3 regions of the Salinivibrio sp. MA351 genome follow, and region 2 is predicted to be linked to each of the others. Evidence: predicted binding sites of a transcription regulator. Region 2 holds the regulator's gene; each other region holds the start of a gene.
The links. The regulator CRP, encoded in region 2, controls carbon source genes, mostly activating them, when cyclic AMP is high. The targets are predictions, from matches to a motif close to TGTGANNNNNNTCACA.

Region 1: the regulator CRP is predicted to act here: its motif matches at 1,838-1,853, upstream of BZG78_RS10250 (CidA/LrgA family protein).
Region 3: the regulator CRP is predicted to act here: its motif matches at 1,184-1,199, upstream of rppH (RNA pyrophosphohydrolase).

Annotation. Positions count from the first base shown of each region.
Region 1 is NZ_MUFG01000017.1:69,740-73,019, reverse strand. It holds gene msrB (peptide-methionine (R)-S-oxide reductase MsrB) at 1-539, opposite strand, end outside; gene BZG78_RS10255 (LrgB family protein) at 673-1,383, opposite strand; gene BZG78_RS10250 (CidA/LrgA family protein) at 1,390-1,818, opposite strand; gene BZG78_RS10245 (LysR family transcriptional regulator) at 1,948-2,847, shown strand; gene BZG78_RS10240 (hypothetical protein) at 2,926-3,280, opposite strand, start outside.
Region 2 is NZ_MUFG01000003.1:31,121-34,400, forward strand. It holds gene BZG78_RS02645 (YheU family protein) at 20-238, shown strand; gene BZG78_RS02650 (phosphoribulokinase) at 295-1,164, shown strand; gene crp (cAMP-activated global transcriptional regulator CRP) at 1,414-2,046, shown strand; gene BZG78_RS02660 (DUF1338 domain-containing protein) at 2,165-2,956, opposite strand; gene astD (succinylglutamate-semialdehyde dehydrogenase) at 2,967-3,280, opposite strand, start outside.
Region 3 is NZ_MUFG01000023.1:42,094-45,373, reverse strand. It holds gene BZG78_RS12095 (DUF6482 family protein) at 1-50, shown strand, start outside; gene mutH (DNA mismatch repair endonuclease MutH) at 58-729, opposite strand; gene rppH (RNA pyrophosphohydrolase) at 1,353-1,865, shown strand; gene ptsP (phosphoenolpyruvate--protein phosphotransferase) at 1,878-3,280, shown strand, end outside.

The sequences.
Region 1 (3,280 bases), on a different contig from region 2:
TCCTGATGATAACTTTCTGCTGGCCAGAATTTCTCGAATGGGATCAACTCGGTTTTGAGCGGCTTTATGAACACGCCTAACGCGTCAATTTCCGCCATAAAATCGGCAGCAATTTGTTTTTGCGTTTCAGATCGATAAAAGATCGCGGGGCGATACTGCGGGCCGCGGTCAACGAACGAGCCTTGGTCATCGGTGGGGTCAATATGACGGAAGAACTGGTCTAACACCTGCTCATAACTCACCAAGTTGGGATCGTAGGTGACATCAATTACCTCGATATGCCCGCTGGTGCCGGACGAGACCTCTTTATAGGTTGGATTTTCAAGCTCACCGCCTGAGTAGCCAGACACCACATCAATCACGCCGTCGAGCTTTTCAAGATCAGATTCTGTACACCAAAAGCAACCGCCGGCAAGGGTCGCTTTTTGGTAGCCTTGGTCTGTAGTGGCGGTATCTTTCACCGCCGCATAACTTGCTATCGATAGCAAACTGAATACTGTGAACGCGATGACTCGCCAAATTGACTTACGCTGTTTCATTATTGCCTCGTTATCAGAGTTTGTCCGTGTAAGACCTGCTTACTACGCAGAAACTTTCATCAACTCACTCATTTTTTATTGATAGCAATAGATAGCGTACAAAGTCATACAAGGATCAATAAAGCGGTTAGGATCACCAAAGCAACTGGCCTAACACAGGTGCAAGTAACACAGTGACCATGCCGGCAATCATCATCACCACGCTAGATACTACTCCTTCTTCGTGACCAATTTGATACGCTTTAGCGGTACCGGCACCGTGGGCCGATGCACCCAAACTGGCGCCGCGTCCCAAGCGTGATCGAATCGCAATCACGGTCAAAATACTTTCACCGATTGCCATCCCAATTACGCCAGTGAGAACCACAAACAGCGCGGTGAGATCGCTTTGTCCGCCAATCGCTTTGGTGGCTTCCACGGCAAAAGGGGTAGTAATTGAGCGCATCGCCAAACTGCGTTGCAGCAGTTCAGACAGCTCAAACACCCGCGCTAACACTACAGTACTGGTAATCGCGACCAGCACCGACACAGTGACACCGATTGACAGGGATAACCAATGGCGGCGGATGAGCGCGCGGTTATCATACACAGGGATCGCAAACGCCACGGTCGCTGGGCCCAGCAGCCAAAGCAGCCAGTAAGATTGCGCCATGTAGTCTTGATACGGGATCTTAAACCCAACCACCACCGCGACAATCAGCAAGGGCGCGAGCAACAATGGCATCACCAGAATGGAGGGGTGGCGGCGATACAGCCATTTGCTCATGTAATAGAAGCCAAGGGTCATTAAAAAGCAGGTAATGCTCAATAGCGAGGCATGAAGCCAAGTCGGTAAGGCAGACATCATGGCTTAGCACTCCGGTTTTAGATCAGGGTGGTGCGCGTGGTGGTTACTGCGGCGGCGCGCCATTTTAACCTCAAAACGATACACTTTATCGACCACCCAAGCGGTTGACGCAATCACCATCGCGGTACTTAAAATCAGTACAACCATGATCTTACCGCCTTCTTGCAGCAATAAATCTTGGTAATTGACCACCGCCACCACCGCCGGCACAAAAAACAGCAACATCTCGGCTAACAGCCACGCTGCCCCGCGGCGCAACCAATCGGCACGGACAATTTTCAACATTAATGCGCCTAACAACAGCAACATACCGGTGAGGTTGGCCGGTAGTGGAATAGCAAAGGTGGTGACCAACCAATCAGACAAAAACCAAATGCCAGCAAGGACAAAGACTTGTAGTAGGGTAAGTAAGGCGTTTTTAATCAATTGCATCGAAGGCGTGCCAATAATCTGTGAGATAGATCATAGTTTACGTCTTGGCAGAGAGTGAATAAAGTGACTTTTTTTTATTTAAACTATGCCAAAATGGCATGATTGACGATTAGCTTTTAAGGGCCGTTTATGGATATTCGTGCGTTGCGCTATTTTATTGCTTTGGTGGAAAAGCAGAGCTTTACTGCCGCATCGGCGTCGTTGCATGTGACGCAACCGACAATCAGTAAAATGGTGCGTAACCTTGAGCAAGATGTGGGTCAGCCACTGTTGCACCGAGAGGGAAGGCGGTTTTGGCTAACCGATGCTGGAGAGGTGGTGTATCAGCGCGCGCAGAGCATTATTGCTGAGTTCGAGCAGCTAAATACCGAGCTCGACGATCTTAACCAATTGGCGCGCGGCCAGCTTAGATTGGGAATGCCACCGATGATAGGGCCGCTGTATGCCAATGTGCTGCGTGAATACCGCCAACGCTACCCAAATGTCGCGCTCAGTATTGTCGAATACGGGGGGCGGCGCACCGAACAAGCGCTAATCAATGGCGAGATTGATGTGGCAATCACTATGCTCACCGACACCCAGCCTGAGTGCTTGCAAAGCTTACCCTTACAAACTCACCCCATCTATGCTGTGCTGCCTAATCAAGCCGCGTGGCGTGCGCAAAAAAGCCTGACGTGGCAGGCAGTCAAAGACGAGCCGTTTTATCTGTATAGCGCTGAATTTACCTTAAGCGATCGGATTATTGCCCGCTGTGAAGAGCATGGTTATCAGCCCACCATTGCCGCGCGTAGCAGTCAGTGGGATTTTTTAGCCGCCTTAGTGAAAAGTGGTGCTGGGGTGGCGTTCTTACCCGCGCCCTTGTGCCAGCGCCTCAGCGCCAGCTTGGAAGACAGTGAGTTATTACTAGTGAAACCGATAAGCCCGGCGATTGAATGGCAGCTGGGGTTAGTCTGGCACGGCGAGCGCTATGTCTCACGCACCGCCGAGGCCTGGATGCAATTGTGCCAGTCGACAGAGGCGCATCGATAGACTCAGTGCTTTGATCCACAACGCCGCCAAACACTGGCGAAAAATCGGCCGTCGTGCAGTCGATTGTTAGTTTCATTTTTACTTTGGCCACTCTGGGAACTTTGCTCTGCTAATATAGGCTTCTTCAGAAAAAACCGGTGGAAAGTGTCTATTGAATTTTCCATGACCCATAGATGTACATTGCCGTAACCTTTGAAGAGAAACTTTGCTATGCTCTTCTATCAATGAAATCAAGGTGAACCATAAGCGCTCAACAACTTCAAATTCAGGTAGAGAACCATCATGAGCGAGCTTATTTCTTTTTCTCCGAGCATTGCCAAGCACATCAAAGTCAGATTTTGAAATATACCCTGCTTTTTGGAGCAGAGCATGTCTTTCGGATACCTTCCAGTCTTTTCCTTGCCGTTTGAGCCGAGAGTATTCGATGGAAATA
Region 2 (3,280 bases):
CAACAAAAGGTGATGTAGTATGATGGTTCCTTGGCAATCGGTCCCTGAGGAAACACTGACTCGTTTAATCGAGCACTTTGTGTTACGGGAAGGAACCGATTATGGTGAGCAGGAAGTCAGCTTTGCACAAAAAGTGGCGGATGTTCGCCAACAACTGCAATCCGGCGACGCCGTGATTGTGTATTCTGAGTTGCACGAGACAGTGGATATTCGTCGTAAAGAAGCACTCAGATCTTAGCATCGCTGTACGCAATAAACAGCGATACACATTCAGACTGAATGACAGGGCGCGTCATGTCGGCTAAACATCCAATCATCGCGGTCACCGGCTCTTCAGGAGCAGGGACCACCACCACGTCCGAAGCATTCCGTAAGATGTTCCAGATGATGAACATCAAAGCGGCGTGGCTAGAAGGGGACAGTTTCCATCGCTTTACGCGACCGGAAATGGACGTCGAGATCCGTAAAGCACGTGAGCAAGGACGGCACATTAGTTACTTTGGCCCCACCGCCAATGATTTTCCGCGATTAGAGCAGTTTTTCCGTGAGTACGGTGAACTCGGCACAGGCAAATATCGCCGCTACTTGCATACCTTTGATGAAGCGGTGCCCTACAATCAAATGCCAGGGACCTTCACACCATGGCAGGATTTACCCGACAATACCAACGTACTATTTTACGAAGGCTTGCACGGCGGTGTGGTTGATGGTGAGGTCAATGTCGCCCAACATGTCGACCTATTGATTGGTATGGTCCCAATCGTCAACCTTGAGTGGATTCAGAAGTTTGTCCGCGATACCCGCGATAGGGGCCACTCACGCGAAGCGGTCACCGACTCGATTGTGCGGTCGATGGACGATTATTTGCATTATATTACGCCGCAATTCTCACGCACTCACATTAACTTTCAACGGGTGCCGACGGTCGATACCTCCAACCCACTGAACGCCAAAGGCATTCCTTCGTTGGATGAGAGCTTTGTGGTGATCCGCTTTCGAGGGATGAAAAACGTCGACTTCCCTTATCTGCTGCAAATGATCACGGGGTCTTTTATGTCACGGCATAATACACTCGTCGTGCCAGGCGGTAAGATGGGCTTTGCGATGGAACTTATCATCCGTCCATTGATTCAGCAGCTAATCGAAAAAGGCAAGATTGGCTAGGGCGTAGCGCATCTATCGTGTATTACTTCTCAAGCCGTGATCTTAGCCACGTTTTTGCCAGATTTTTAGGCGGTTGGCCTAGATCAAAATCAAGAAATTGCTAACAAAAAAAGATACACTCTTGTTAACATACAGTGAGCTTGTAGCCCGCGCCCAGACTTCGTATTCTGTGCATAGATCTGGTGGGTTACCCCTCAGACAAAGATAGGACGTTGTTGCCGGGCAACACATGCAGAGGAAATAAGTTATATGGTTCCAGGAAAACCTCAAACAGACCCTACACTCGAGTGGTTCCTTTCACATTGTCACATCCACAAGTATCCGTCTAAAAGCACGCTGATTCATGCAGGCGAAAAAGCGGAGACCTTGTATTACATCGTGAAAGGGTCTGTCGCCGTTCTAATCAAAGATGAAGAAGGCAAGGAAATGATCCTGTCTTATCTTAACCAAGGTGATTTCATCGGTGAGCTAGGCCTTTTCGAAGATGATCAGGAGCGTACCGCTTGGGTTCGGGCTAAGTCTCCTTGTGAAGTGGCAGAAATCTCATTCAAAAAGTTCCGCCAACTGATCCAGGTTAACCCCGATATATTGATGCGTTTGTCCTCACAAATGGCGCGCCGTTTGCAAGTGACCAGCCAAAAAGTGGGGGATCTTGCCTTCCTGGACGTCACGGGCCGTATTGCGCAAACCTTGTTGAATTTAGCGAAGCAACCCGATGCCATGACGCACCCTGATGGCATGCAAATTAAGATCACACGTCAAGAAATTGGCCAAATCGTTGGCTGCTCGCGTGAAACCGTGGGACGTATTCTTAAAATGCTGGAAGAGCAAAATCTTATTTCAGCCCATGGTAAAACCATCGTGGTATACGGTACCCGCTAATCACAGCGCTCTCTGTATTCCCAACCGACGCCCTGGCGTCGGTTTTTCTTTTTAAAACAAAAAAAAGGAAGAGCGAACTCTTCCTTAACCGTTTAGGCCTCGTTATATCCACTATTTGTTAGTGCGTGCTCTCAAAAATTTTATCCGCTGAAGCGGCAACAAACCCCTGGTACAACTCACCGTTGGGCAACACATAACGCTTAGCAAACTCATAAAACCCACCTGGAATGGTTTGCGTGCCATCAGAGAAAACAACAGGGACACGGTCAGCCATGGTGGAGGATTGCTCCAGATAAACGGATGCGTCCCCTTTTACTTCCCCACCCGCTTCGTTAATTGCAAAGCCATTGTCTCGCAGCTTTTGATTAACCGATTGGCAATGATCATGAGCCTTTAACTGATTGACACTCACTGTGAAATGATTCGCGCCATAACCGTGCGCGGCTACCCAGGACGCGTATTCACTCTCCTCAGCAAGCGCTTGATAGGTGGCGCTATCGATGTCCCAAAGCCGCCCCTGATGAAGAAAATCGCTCCCTGTTAGTGACGACGCATCGACTTGTGCCACCAGCTTGTGAACAATGGCTTGCAGCGCAGGCGAGCATTGCTCGACCATCAATTCACTGATAAACACTTTCGGCATCAAAGGATCGGGGTGCTCGAAATGGCAGGCATTGAGCTTTTTCGCTTCAAAGGTATAGTCCCCTTTTTGCTGATAGCCTAGCGCCAGGAAGGGGCGCGCCAAGACCTCAAGCCCAACCTTGGGCAAACCAAATGTCCGCAAGGCAATATGATCATTGATTAAAGGCTGCCCTTCTTCGAGCAAGGCATGTACCTGATGTGCCGATGGGCAAAGACGGTTAATATAGTCTTGCCATAATTTATCGAATAACGCTTGGCCACTGTCCATGTTGGTCTCCTTAATCTTGTTGAGTCGGAATACCGGGGGCGAACGTCTCAGGCAGTACCACCTGATCCCCTTCCATTGATGCCATGGGATAAGCGCAATAATCGGCGGCATAGTAAGCGCTTGGACGTAAATTACCCGACGCACCTGGCCCGCCAAATGGCGCATCACCGCTTGCCCCTGTCAACTGACGATTACGATTCACAATCCCTGCGCGAATATGATCGAGGAAGTATTGCCATTCGCCCTCGTCTTCACTGATAAGGCCTGCCGACAAACCATAGCGGGTATCATTCGCCTTCGTGATCGCATCAGCCATATCCTGAT
Region 3 (3,280 bases), on a different contig from region 2:
CGACCGGTGGGGAGCCTGGGTGTCGCGAAGACATGCCGATTCGATTTTAAGGCGCTATTATTGTGGATCGAGGAAGTAACGGGTCAGGATCTGGTGGGTAAATTGTGTCCGTAAATAAAACCCACGTGGTAGCGTTCGAATTGGCTCGCCATGAGGCCCAAAGGCGTCGGTGAGTACGCTGCCATTAGCAGCCTTGGGCCGCAATTGTAAGTATTGGCCTTGACGTGCCGTGATTTCGGTCACGCGTCCCAATGCCACCCAATCCATTAATTCTTCCCAGTCGGCGCGTAAGCATGCGTCTTCTTCTGAGCTAGGAGACCACAGCAGGGGAGTCCCTATCCGTCGCTTCGCCACGGGAATATCACGCTCGCCTTCCACGGGGACCCATAACACGCGTGATAGTTTTTGTCTTACATGGCTGGTTTCCCAACGCACCCCCGCAATCCCAGTGAGTGGTGCGACACAGACAAAGGTTGTTTCTAGAGGCTTACCGTTTTGGTTGACGGGAATGGTTTTTAGCTCAATCCCCAAATGTGCGAAGTCTTGTTCAGGCTTACTCCCCGCATTGGCACCTAAACAGGTCTCGAGTAACATACCGATCCAGCCTTTTTCCCGAGAGAGTGTTTCCGGACAGCTTATCGCTAGTGATTGGCTCACTTCACCCAGCGTCAGACCTGCAAGCTCTAGTGCTCGGTCCATCAGTATCTGTTCAGACTCAGGAGGATGTATCACAGTGGCTCGATCCTGTTTATGGGCATAACGGTCGTGCATTATCGAGAACTGTCATCAGTGCTGCAAGTGGATCCTTGGGGAGAGAATGTCATGACTGTCCTTTAGTTATCCACATGGGTATCATTTTATGCGTGTAAAATAAGGCGCATGATCATATATACAGTAATAAAAATCAGAGAAAAATGGATAAAAGAGCTGATCTGTCGTTTTTTTGAGCTATCGATGTGGATAATTCACTAACTGGTGGATCTTTGAGCGATCTGTGCGTATTTAATGATCGTCGGATCTTATCAAGGATCCTCTCTTAACGAATTACTTTTAAGTTTATGAATTTAAGGTCTTATTTTATTTGTATGACAATATTTCCTTCCGTTAGATGATCGATACCTGAAGCTTTAATGCACTTTTTCTAGGCTTCTTCACAAATCTATCCACAGAAAGCGTGAATAAATGTGCGCAAACTCTCATTGCTATGTTTATAACTTCCTGTTAGAGGGTGAGTTATCCTCAGATGACGACGAGAGCGCAAAAAAGAAGGTCAATCCACAATGTTTGTTTACCCTCAGCCGCTTTTTGTGAAAAAATCAGGTTCAGTAGAGATTTATCATTGAGGTTGTCCAGTGATTGATGGCGATGGCTATCGTCCCAATGTGGGGATAGTAATTTGTAACGGCCACGGTCAAGTACTCTGGGCTCGTCGATATGGTCAGCATTCATGGCAGTTTCCACAAGGTGGTATTGATGAAGGAGAAAGTCCTGAGCAAGCCATGTATCGTGAGTTGTATGAAGAAGTTGGGCTGACCAAAAAAGATGTGCGCATCTTGGGGACTAGTCGACATTGGTTACGTTATAAATTACCGAAACGCTTGGTGCGGTGGGATTCTAAACCCGTATGTATTGGGCAAAAGCAAAAATGGTTTTTGCTTAAGCTTGAGTGTGATGAGTCACACGTGAACGTTTTGCGTGGCGGGACACCGGAATTTGATGGCTGGCGTTGGGTCAGTTATTGGTATCCTGTGCGTCAAGTCGTGGCATTTAAGCGTGAAGTCTATCGGCGTGCAATGAAAGAGTTTGCGCCGCTTGCGATGCCTTTTAAAGAACGCAAACCTCGACGTAAAAATAAGCGAGGGTAAAGGAGAAACTCGGTGCTCACGCAGTTAAGGAATATTGTGCAAAGCGTTGCAGTGTCAGCCGATCTCGATCAGGCGCTGCATACGTTGGTGCAACAAACCTGCTTGGCAATGCGTACCGAGTGCTGCTCTGTCTATCTCGCCAACCTTGAGCAACAAAGCTTTGATTTGATGGCAACGCAGGGGCTCGATCCGTCGGCGCAAGTGTCGATGTCGTTTGGTGACGGGTTAGTTGGCGTGGTTGGTCAACGGGCTGAGCCTTTAAACCTCGCTTATGCACGACGACATCCTGCGTTTAAACCTTTTCCAGCGACCGGAGAAGATGCGTTTCAATCTTTTTTGGGTACGCCCATTATTTATCGCAAAAAGGTGCTGGGCGTATTAGTCGTTCAGCAACACCAACCGCGTCAATTTGATGAAAGTGAAGAGTCGTTTCTTGTCACCTTAGCCGCGCAGTTGGCGGTGGTATTTGCCCATGCGGATGCGCAAGGGGGGTGGCAAGGTACCCGATCGCCTATTTTACTTGAAGGGATGCCGGCGTCACCGGGGATCGGTATTGCTCAAGCTTGGTGCGACGAGTCGCAACCAAGGTTAGAAGACGTTGCTCCGGCAAGCAGTCTCGATGTGTCGCGAGAGCTCGACCGCTTGGACGCCGCGATTGATGAGGCAAGTACCGAGTTCCGGCGTTTGCGTAAGCGCTTTGATAAGGAGCTACAAAAAGACGCATTAGCGATTTTTGATCTGTTTGTACATCTGCTCAATGATCCCATGTTGCGAGAAGACATAACGGTCAGGATCCAGCAAGGCGATGAAGCGACGTGGGCCGTGCGACAAACTGTGGAGGCCTTTTCCGCACGCTTTTCCCTAATGGACGATCCTTATCTCAAAGCGCGCGCAGACGATGTAAAAGAACTGGGTCAGCGATTACTCTATTTTTTGATGGCCCCGGCAGGCAGTGCTCCAGCGATTTCATCACCGGTTGTGTTACTGGCTCACGAGCTGACAGCCGGTATGCTGGCTTCGATTCCTCGTACCTTACTGGCAGGCGTTGTCGCCGAACAGGGAGCGGCTAATTCTCATGCTGCCATTCTCGCGCGGGCATTGGGGATCCCTGCGATCATGGGAGTCAGCTTTTCTCCCTCACGCTTGCACCACAAAACCGTTATCCTCGATGGACACAAAGGGATATTAATGATCGAGCCTGCCGAGGCCTTGATCAACGAATACCAGCAATTGGTTCAAGAAGAAGCCAGCTTACAATCGACCTTTGAGACAGCACTGGCCAGCCCGGGACAAACCCAAGACGGCACCCGGGTTGAGGTCCATTTAAATGCCGGTCTTAGTGCCGATAGTCAAATTGCGATTAATCAAGGGGTGGATGGGGTAGGACTTTTTCGCACTGAAGTCCCTTTTTTAAT